2 regions of the Acidovorax sp. GW823-FHT01C06 genome follow, and region 1 is predicted to be linked to the other one. Evidence: predicted binding sites of a transcription regulator. Region 1 holds the regulator's gene; the other holds the start of a gene.
The links. The regulator FNR, encoded in region 1, switches genes on or off when oxygen is low (the NO sensors DNR and NnrR bind a similar motif). The targets are predictions, from matches to a motif close to TTGATNNNNATCAA.

Region 2: cyoA (ubiquinol oxidase subunit II) is a predicted target of FNR. The motif match lies at 1,960-1,973, and genes of this name have one in related genera.

What each region holds. Positions count from the first base shown of each region.
Region 1 covers NZ_JBXAKN010000013.1:56,024-60,429, forward strand. Annotated here, with positions in the region: gene AC1RCS_RS22155 (sulfite exporter TauE/SafE family protein) at 1-166, opposite strand, end outside; gene hemN (oxygen-independent coproporphyrinogen III oxidase) at 172-1,554, opposite strand; gene fnr (fumarate/nitrate reduction transcriptional regulator Fnr) at 1,741-2,463, shown strand; gene AC1RCS_RS22170 (hypothetical protein) at 2,529-2,822, opposite strand; gene AC1RCS_RS22175 (FixH family protein) at 2,874-3,155, opposite strand; gene ccoG (cytochrome c oxidase accessory protein CcoG) at 3,228-4,406, opposite strand, start outside.
Region 2 covers NZ_JBXAKN010000010.1:87,670-92,075, forward strand. Annotated here, with positions in the region: gene tolA (cell envelope integrity protein TolA) at 1-299, shown strand, start outside; gene AC1RCS_RS19470 (MFS transporter) at 417-1,757, opposite strand; gene cyoA (ubiquinol oxidase subunit II) at 2,070-3,131, shown strand; gene cyoB (cytochrome o ubiquinol oxidase subunit I) at 3,190-4,406, shown strand, end outside.

The DNA.
Region 1 (4,406 bases):
CCTTCGGGGGAGCCCCCTCCGCCGGCGCCCCGCCGCCGGGGGCGGATGCGCAGCCCGCGCTCCCCTGCCCCACCACGGCGCCACAAGGTGCCGAGCACATGGCCAGGCAATGGGACCCGCCAACGAGCCCCATCAACAAGGCAGTCGAGGCAACCGTTGCAAGCATGGGATTCAGATGATGCGTGAAAAACGCGCGCGGTTGCGGTCTGCCTGCAGATATCGGTCGAAAACCATGGCGATGCCGCGCACGAAGAACCAGCCCATGGCCGTGACCTCGACACCGTCGGGCCTCACCTTGACCAGCCCCTGCTCGGCCATGGTGTCGAGTTGCGCCAGTTCGGCGGAGAAATAGTGCCGAAAATCGAGAAGCCAGGCCTGTTCCATGGGCTCGAACAGCAGTTCTCCCTGGCACATCAAGGACATGATGACGGCGCGGCGCACGAGGTCGTCCCGCGTCAGGGCCAAGCCACGCACCACGGGCAGACGCCCCTGGTTCAGCAGGTCGTAGTACTCATCCAGGGTCTTGGCGTTCTGGCTGTAGGTGGCGCCGACCCTGCCAATGGCCGACACGCCCAGGCCGATCAGGTCGCAGTCGGGCTGGGTGCTGTAGCCCTGGAAGTTACGGTGCAGGCGGCCCTGCCGCTTGGCGACGGCCAGCGAGTCCTCCGGCAGCGCGAAGTGGTCCATCCCCACATACACATAGCCGGCGCCCATGAACGCGTCGAGCGAACGGGAGAGCATCGACACCTTGCCGGAGGCTGCGGGCAGTTCGGCGGAGAGGATGCGGCGCTGGGGCTTGAACCGCTCCGGCAGGTGGGCATAGGCATACAGCGCAATGCGATCAGGCCGCAACTGAACCACCTGCGCCAGCGTACGGTCGAACGACTCCGGCGTCTGGCGCGGCAACCCGTAGATCAGGTCCACATTGATCGATTCGAAGCCGAGCGAGCGCGCGGATTCCACCAGCGAAAACACCTGTTCGGCGGGCTGGATGCGGTGCACCGCCTTCTGGACCTCGGGGTCAAAATCCTGCACGCCAAAACTCAGCCGGTTGAATCCAAGCTCCGCGAGCACGGCAAGCCGGTCGGCATTGACGGTACGGGGGTCCACCTCGATCGAGTACTCCCCGCCCGGCGCCAGGGTGAAGCTGCGCTGGAGCATCGCCATGAGTTCCCGCAAGCCATCGTCCGACAGGAAGGTGGGAGTGCCGCCGCCCAGGTGCAGCTGGCTCACCACCTGGCCCGTGCCGCAGTGCGCCGTGTGCAGATCGATCTCGCGGCTGAGATAGCGCAGATAGACTTCAGCCCGGTCGTGGTGCTTGGTGATGATCTTGTTGCAGGCGCAGTAGTAGCACAGCGACTCGCAAAAGGGGATGTGCACATACAGGGACAAGGGCAGCGCCTTGGTCAGGGTGCCCATGCGGCGCTGCTCGAGGGCGAGGGCGTAGTCCTCCTGGCCGAAGGCTTCCACAAACCGGTCGGCCGTCGGATAGGAGGTATAGCGGGGGCCTGGTACGTCAAAACGGCGCAGCAGGTCAGGCGAAACAGCGGTCATGGGGCGAATCCTTGCGTACACCTTGACTGTGCCGTAAGCTGCTCCCCATGTCCTTGACATGAATCAAGTGATGGAGTGGCCGGAACAGCGACAATTTGATGCATGTCAGTCGCCTGCCCGCCCTCCAAGAGACTCCCTCTTCGGCCATCGGGCGGTATGCTCGAAACCTAACTCCGCCCTGTGCCTATGAACCCGCTCACCATCAAAGTCGCCTGTTCCAATTGCAACCTGCGCGAGCTGTGCATGCCGGTGGGCCTGAGCGAAGAGCAACTGCACCGCATCGACGAGGTCGTTGCAGTTCGCCGCAAGGTGAAGCGCGGCGGCACGCTGTTTCGCAATGGTGAGTCGTTCACCTCGCTTTATGCCATCCGCACCGGCTTTTTCAAGACCTGCGTGGCCACCGAGGACGGACGCGACCAAGTCACGGGGTTCCAGATGGCGGGCGAGATCATCGGCCTGGACGGCATCGTGAATGACCACCACACCTGCGATGCGGTGGCCCTGGAAGACGCCGAGGTCTGCGTCATGCCGTTTGACCGCATCGAGGAACTGTCCCGCGAGGTCACCGCGCTGCAGCACCACGTGCACAAGATCATGAGCCGCGAGATCGTGCGCGAACACGGCGTGATGCTGCTGCTGGGCAGCATGCGTGCCGAGGAGCGCCTGGCAGCGTTCCTGCTCAATCTGGTGCAGCGCCTGCACGCCCGCGGATTCTCGCAGTCCGAGCTGGTGCTGCGCATGACGCGCGAGGAGATCGGCAGCTACCTGGGCCTCAAGCTCGAGACCGTGAGCCGCACCTTCTCCAAGTTTGTGGAAGAAGGCATTGTCGAAGTCAAGCAGCGCCATGTCCGCATCCTCGAGACCGACGCGCTCAAGCGCATCGTGAACAACCAGTCCGCCTGCCACTGAGCAAGGCGAGCCAGGTCCGCCCGTCCCGGCAACGCCTTGCCACCGGAGCCCGGCCGGTGCGCTGTTCAAGGGCAGGATGATGTCTTTCGGCAATCATCAGGGCGCTCGCCTTCGGGCACGGGGCAGCGGTTGAGTTCAAAGGGCGACATTGCCAGCAGCGTGGTCAACGCGCTGGAGGCCATGGTGATGGCCCAGAACGCAAAGAACGCGAGCGTGTAGACGCCCTGGCGCGACAGGGCCAGCGGCTGCCCGAACCAATGCAGGTCCTGCGGGTCCACCATCGCAAAAACCAGCATCTCCATCGCGCCCGCCATCAGAAAGGCGGGCCATGCAATCCACATCAGGCGTTGCGTCCACATCGGGGTTGTCTCCTGGTAAGGCCGCGCAGACCCGCTGCTCGGCCAGGGGTTTCAGCGTGGCTGGTCCTGAACCGGTGTCGCCGCGTGGTTGCGGCCCTTCATAGCCGGGGCCAGGCTCTTCTCCGGAGCCTCCAGCGTCTTGTTGATTTCGATGCCCTGGCGGTAGTAGTCCTCGGCGACCACGGGGTCTGGCCGCGAAATCGCCAGCCACAGCGTGACAAAGCCCGCCACGATGACGATGGCAGGGCCGGCGATGATCAGCCAGACGTGGCCGAATTTCCACCAGGGCGCAGCGGTGGCGGGGGCGGAGCCGATGGCTGGATTGGATGGCATGGGTGCTTGCTCCTCAAAAATCTTCTCGGTCATACAACGTCCCCGGGGCCGTGCACCGGGGTGCACGTCGCCTCATCGGGGCACCAGGAATACGGACTTCTCGGTCACATGGGCCGCAGCGCCCACCGCCTGCACATCGAACTGCACGGCATGGGAGCCCGGGGGCGCGGAGCCATACGGTATCTGCAGGCGCACGGCCACCCACCGGGACTCCGCGGGGCCAATGTCCACCTCGGCTTCAGAGGCCACCTCCAGCCCGTCCAGGCCGCGGGCGCCGATGCGGTAGCGCTGGGGGCCTTCGGTGGCGTTCATGATCTGCAGGCGGTAGATATTCTCCAGCTTGCCGCCCGCCACGATGCGCGACAGGGCCGCGCGGTCGCGCACCACATCCACCTTGAGCGGCGTGCGGGTGACCAGGCTGGCCATCATGCCCACGCACAGTGCCACCAGCACGGCGGTGTAGATCAGCACGCGAGGCCGCAGGACGCGCCGCAGGATCTGCGACTGGCTCCAGCGCTGCGCCACGCCGTTCTGCGTGGAAAAGCGGATCAGCCCCCGGGGGTAGTGCATCTTGTCCATCACCGTGTTGCACGCATCCACGCACAGTCCGCAGCCAATGCACTCGTACTGCAGGCCCTTGCGGATATCGATGCCCACGGGACACACCTGCACGCACAGGGTGCAGTCAATGCAGTCACCCAGGCCCTTGGCCTTGTGGTCGATCGTCTTGTTGCGCGGGCCGCGCGGCTCGCCGCGTTCCACGTCATAGCTCACGATCAGGGTGTCCCGGTCGAACATCGCGCTCTGAAAGCGCGCGTAGGGGCACATGTACTTGCACACCTGCTCGCGCATGTAGCCCGCATTGCCATACGTGGCAAAGCCGTAGAACAGCACCCAGAATATCTGCCAGTTGCCCTGCAGCGCCAGCAGTTCCGCGCCGAGCTCACGAATGGGCACGAAATAGCCCACGAACGTGAACCCCGTCCACAGCGCCACGGTGATCCATACCACCTGTTTGAGAAACTTCTTGCGGATCTTCTCGAAGCTCCAGGGCCCGTTGTCCAGCCGCAACCGGGCACTGCGATCGCCTTCGATCTTGTGCTCGATCCACATGAACATTTCGGTGTAGACCGTCTGGGGACAGGCGAAACCGCACCACAGCCGCCCCGCCACGGCCGTGAACAGGAAAAGCGACAGCGCCGAGATGATGAGCAGGCCCGTGAGATAGATGAAGTCCTGCGGATAGAGCAC
Region 2 (4,406 bases), on a different contig from region 1:
CCACCGGCACCGCGCAGCGCAGCGCCGGCCCCTCGGGCAGCTACGGCGGCAAGGTGGCGGCCAAGGTCAAGCCCAACATCGTGTACCCCGATGCGATCTCGGGCAACCCGCGCGCGGAGGTGGAGGTGCGCCTGTCGCCCGATGGCACCATCGTCGGCAAGCGCCTCGTGCAGTCCAGCGGCAACAAGGCCTGGGACGAAGCCGTGCTGCGCGCGCTGGACAAGACCGAGACCCTGCCCCGCGACGTGGATGGACGCGTGCCGCCTTCCCTGACCATCGGTTTCAGGCCGCAGGACTGAGCCCCCAAAACAAAGCGCCCGGTACTTCCGGGCGCTTTTTCTTTTGCTTTTTGACCTCCAGCGCTTGATGGGCAAGCGCCAGAAGCTATCTATTCGATAGCAAAATACCCGCCATTGCTACCGGTCGCGCCGCTCCATGCGGCGGTTCAGATTGAGGGCACCCAATGTGCAGGCCACGCCGGACAGCAAATACACCGTCACCGCCAGCAGCCCGAATCGGGAGGACAGGTACAGGGCCACGAGGGGCGCGAAGGCGGCGCCAATGATCCAGGCCAGGTCGGCCGACAAGGCGGCGCCCGTGTAGCGGTACTGGGGCGAGAAATTGGCGGTCACCGTGCCAGAAGCCTGGCCGTACGACAGGCCCAGCAGCACGAAGCCCAGCAGCAGGAACATGGTGCTGCCCACCTCGCCGGAGTTGAGCAACACCGGCGCCATGAAGCTGAACACGCCAATCATCACCGCCATGCCGCCCAGCAGCTTGCGGCGGCCCAGGTGGTCCGACAGCCAGCCCGACACCATGATGGCCCCCGCCGCCAGGAAGGCGCCCACGATCTGCACCCCCAGAATCTGCGTGACGGGTTGTTCCGAGTACAGCGTGATCCACGACAGCGGGAACACCGTGACCAGATGGAACAGCGCAAAACTCGCCAGCGCGGCGAAAGCACCCAAAAGCACATTGCTGCCTTCGTCGCGCACCACGCGGCTCACGGGCACGGGCTGCAGTTCGCGCTCCTGCAGCAGTTCGGCGTACGACTGGCCCACCACCAGGCGCAGGCGGGCGAACAAGGCCACCACGTTCACCGCGAACGCCACGAAGAACGGATAGCGCCAGCCCCAGGCCAGGAATTCCTCGACGGTGAGGCTGCTGTACAGATAGGCAAACAGGCCCGCGGCCAAGACAAACCCCAGCGGCGCGCCCAGCTGCCCGATCATGGCGTACCAGCCCCGGCGGTGCCGGGGGGCGGACATCGCCAGCAGCGACGGCAGGCCGTCCCACGAGCCGCCGAGCGCCAGCCCCTGGCCGATGCGCAGGATCAGCAGCGCCACGATGGCGGTCATGCCCACGTCCTTGTAACCCGGCAGGAAGGCCATGGCCACCGTGCACACCCCCAGCAGGAACAGCGCGATGGTCAGCTTCGTGCCCCGGCCCCAGCGCCGCTGGATGGCCATGGAAATGGCTGTGCCCACGGGCCGCACCACGAACGCCACGGCCAGCAGCGCAAAGGCGGCGAGCGTGCCATCCAGGCGCGACATGAAGGGAAACAGGAACGACGGGAACACCAGCACGCAGGCGATCCCGAAAACGAAGAAGTCGAAATACTCGGACGACCGCCCGATGATCACGCCCACGGCGATTTCGCTGGGAGTGACATCTTCATGCGTGTCCGCCCGGGAGAGAGAGGCTGGGCTTTCTTCGAAGCCGGCCGCGGGGTAGGTGGCAGAGGCGGGGCTGCTCATGAACAGGACTCCTTGTCGTTGTCGGAAAAAACCAGGACGGCTGGGCTCGTCCGCCTGATTTTCAGGGATCGCGCTGCCCGCAAAGGCACCGGGCACCTAGGTTTTACCCGCAAGCCTGCCCCGGGACAAGTATGCCTGGGCCAGGGCGCCTTGCAGGACAACGCCGGCTCTGCCCCCATGCCCCGGATGGGAGCAACAACCTTTGACCCTGGACAAAATGTCCAATGGACAAAAAAGCTAGCGCTATTACATTCTGCGGTACCCCGACATCCGCGTTTACCCTCGAATCAACGCCTTGGTAGCGCCTTTCACATGTTCAAACTTCCTCACTTTCGCGGGCCTGCCTGGCTCGCCGCCGCTACTGCCCTGGGCGGCCTGGCCGGCTGCAGCAAGGCGGTGGTCCTCAACCCGGCGGGCGACATCGCTGCCCAGCAGGGCCACATGGTCATCCAGGCCACCTTGCTGATGCTCATCATCATCGTGCCGGTGATCGCCCTCACCCTGTGGTTTGCCTGGAAGTACCGCCAGAACAACACCGCCAACACCGAGGAAGACTACGACCCCGACTGGCACCATTCCACCACCCTGGAGCTGGTGATCTGGACGGTGCCGCTCATGATCATCATCGCCCTGGGCGCGCTGACCTGGATCGGCACGCACAAGCTCGACCCCTACCGTCCGCTGGACCGCATCTCGGCCACCAAGCCCCTGGACACGCAATCCACCCCCATGGAAGTGCAGGTGGTGGCCATGGACTGGAAGTGGCTGTTCCTGTATCCCGAGCTGGGCATCGCCACGGTCAATGAACTGGCGGCGCCGGTGGACCGGCCCATTCTCCTGAAGCTCACGGCCACGTCCACCATGAACGCGTTCTACGTGCCCGACCTCGCCGGGATGATCTACGCGATGCCCGGCATGCAGACCGAGCTGAACGCCGTGATCAACCAGCCCGGCGTGTTCCACGGCATGGCGTCGCACTACAGCGGCTCGGGCTTTTCGGGCATGACCTTCAAGTTCCACGGCCTGGTCCAGGGCGACTTCGAGCAGTGGGTCGCCAGGGCCCGGTCCGAGGGCAAGCCCCTGACCCGCCAGGCCTACATGGCCCTGGCCAAGCCCAGCGAACGCGACCCCGTGCAGCGCTTTGCCAGCGTGGAAGAAGGCCTGTACGACAAGGTGCTCAACCGCTGCGTCGAGGACGGCAAGATGTGCATGCACCACATGATGGCCATCGACGAGAACGGTGGCGATGCCTACGTGCGCGCCATGGGCCTGAACCTGCCCCAGGACGTGTGCACCTCGCAGAACGCCGCCCAGGTGGTGGCCGCCCTCGAGTCGCGCCACGCCATTTCCACCCGCAGCACCGCCGCCCAATGACTTGCTCCAGCCCCGCCCTGCCGGCCGCCGGCGCCCACGCCCAAGAAGACTGACCGCCATGTCCTCCTCACCTGTTACCGCACCCCACTGGGCCCTGGGCCGCATCACCTGGGATTCCATACCGATGGCGCACGAGCCCATCGTGCTCTGGACCTTTGTCGCCACCGTGCTGGGTGGGCTGGCCGTGATGGCCGCCATCACCAAGTTCCGCCTGTGGGGCACCCTGTGGCGCGACTGGATCTGCAGCATCGACCACAAGAAGATCGGGATCATGTACATGATCCTGGGCGTGGTGATGCTGCTGCGCGGCTTTGCCGACGCCGTGATGATGCGCCTGCAGCAGGCCATGGCCTTTGGCGACAACATGGGCTACCTGCCGCCGCACCACTACGACCAGATCTTCACCGCCCACGGCGTGATCATGATCTTCTTCGTGGCCATGCCGCTGGTCACGGGCCTGATGAACTACCTCGTGCCGCTGCAGATCGGCGCACGCGACGTGTCGTTCCCGTTCCTCAACAACTTCAGCTTCTGGATGACCACGGCCGGCGCCGTGCTGGTGATGGTGTCGCTGTTCCTGGGCGAGTTCTCCACCTCCGGCTGGCTGGCCCTGTCCAACCTCGGCGCGCAGGACCCCGGCGTGGGGCTGGACTACTACATCTGGGCGCTGCAGATCGCGGGGGTGGGCACCACGCTCTCGGGCATCAACCTGATCGTCACCATCATCAAGATGCGCGCGCCGGGGATGAACCTGATGAGGATGCCCGTCTTCACCTGGACGGCCCTGTGCACCAACGCGCTGATCGTGGCCTCGTTCCCGGTGCTCACGGCCGCGCTCGTGCTGATGTCGCTGGACCGCTATGCCGGCACCAACTTCTTCACGAACGACCTGGGCGGCAACGCCATGCTGTACGTGAACCTGATCTGGATCTGGGGCCACCCCGAGGTGTACATCCTGATCCTGCCGTGCTTCGGCATCTTCTCCGAAGTGGTGGCCACGTTCTGCAGGAAGCGCCTGTTCGGCTACACCTCCATGGTGTATGCCACGGTGGTGATCACCATCCTGTCGTACCTGGTGTGGCTGCACCACTTCTTCACCATGGGCTCGGGCGCGAGCGTGAACACCTTCTTTGGCATCACGACGATGATCATCTCGATCCCCACGGGCGCGAAGATCTTCAACTGGCTGTTCACCATGTACAAGGGCCGCATCCGCTTCGAGCTGCCCATGATGTGGACCGTGGCCTTCATGGTGACGTTCGCCATCGGCGGCAT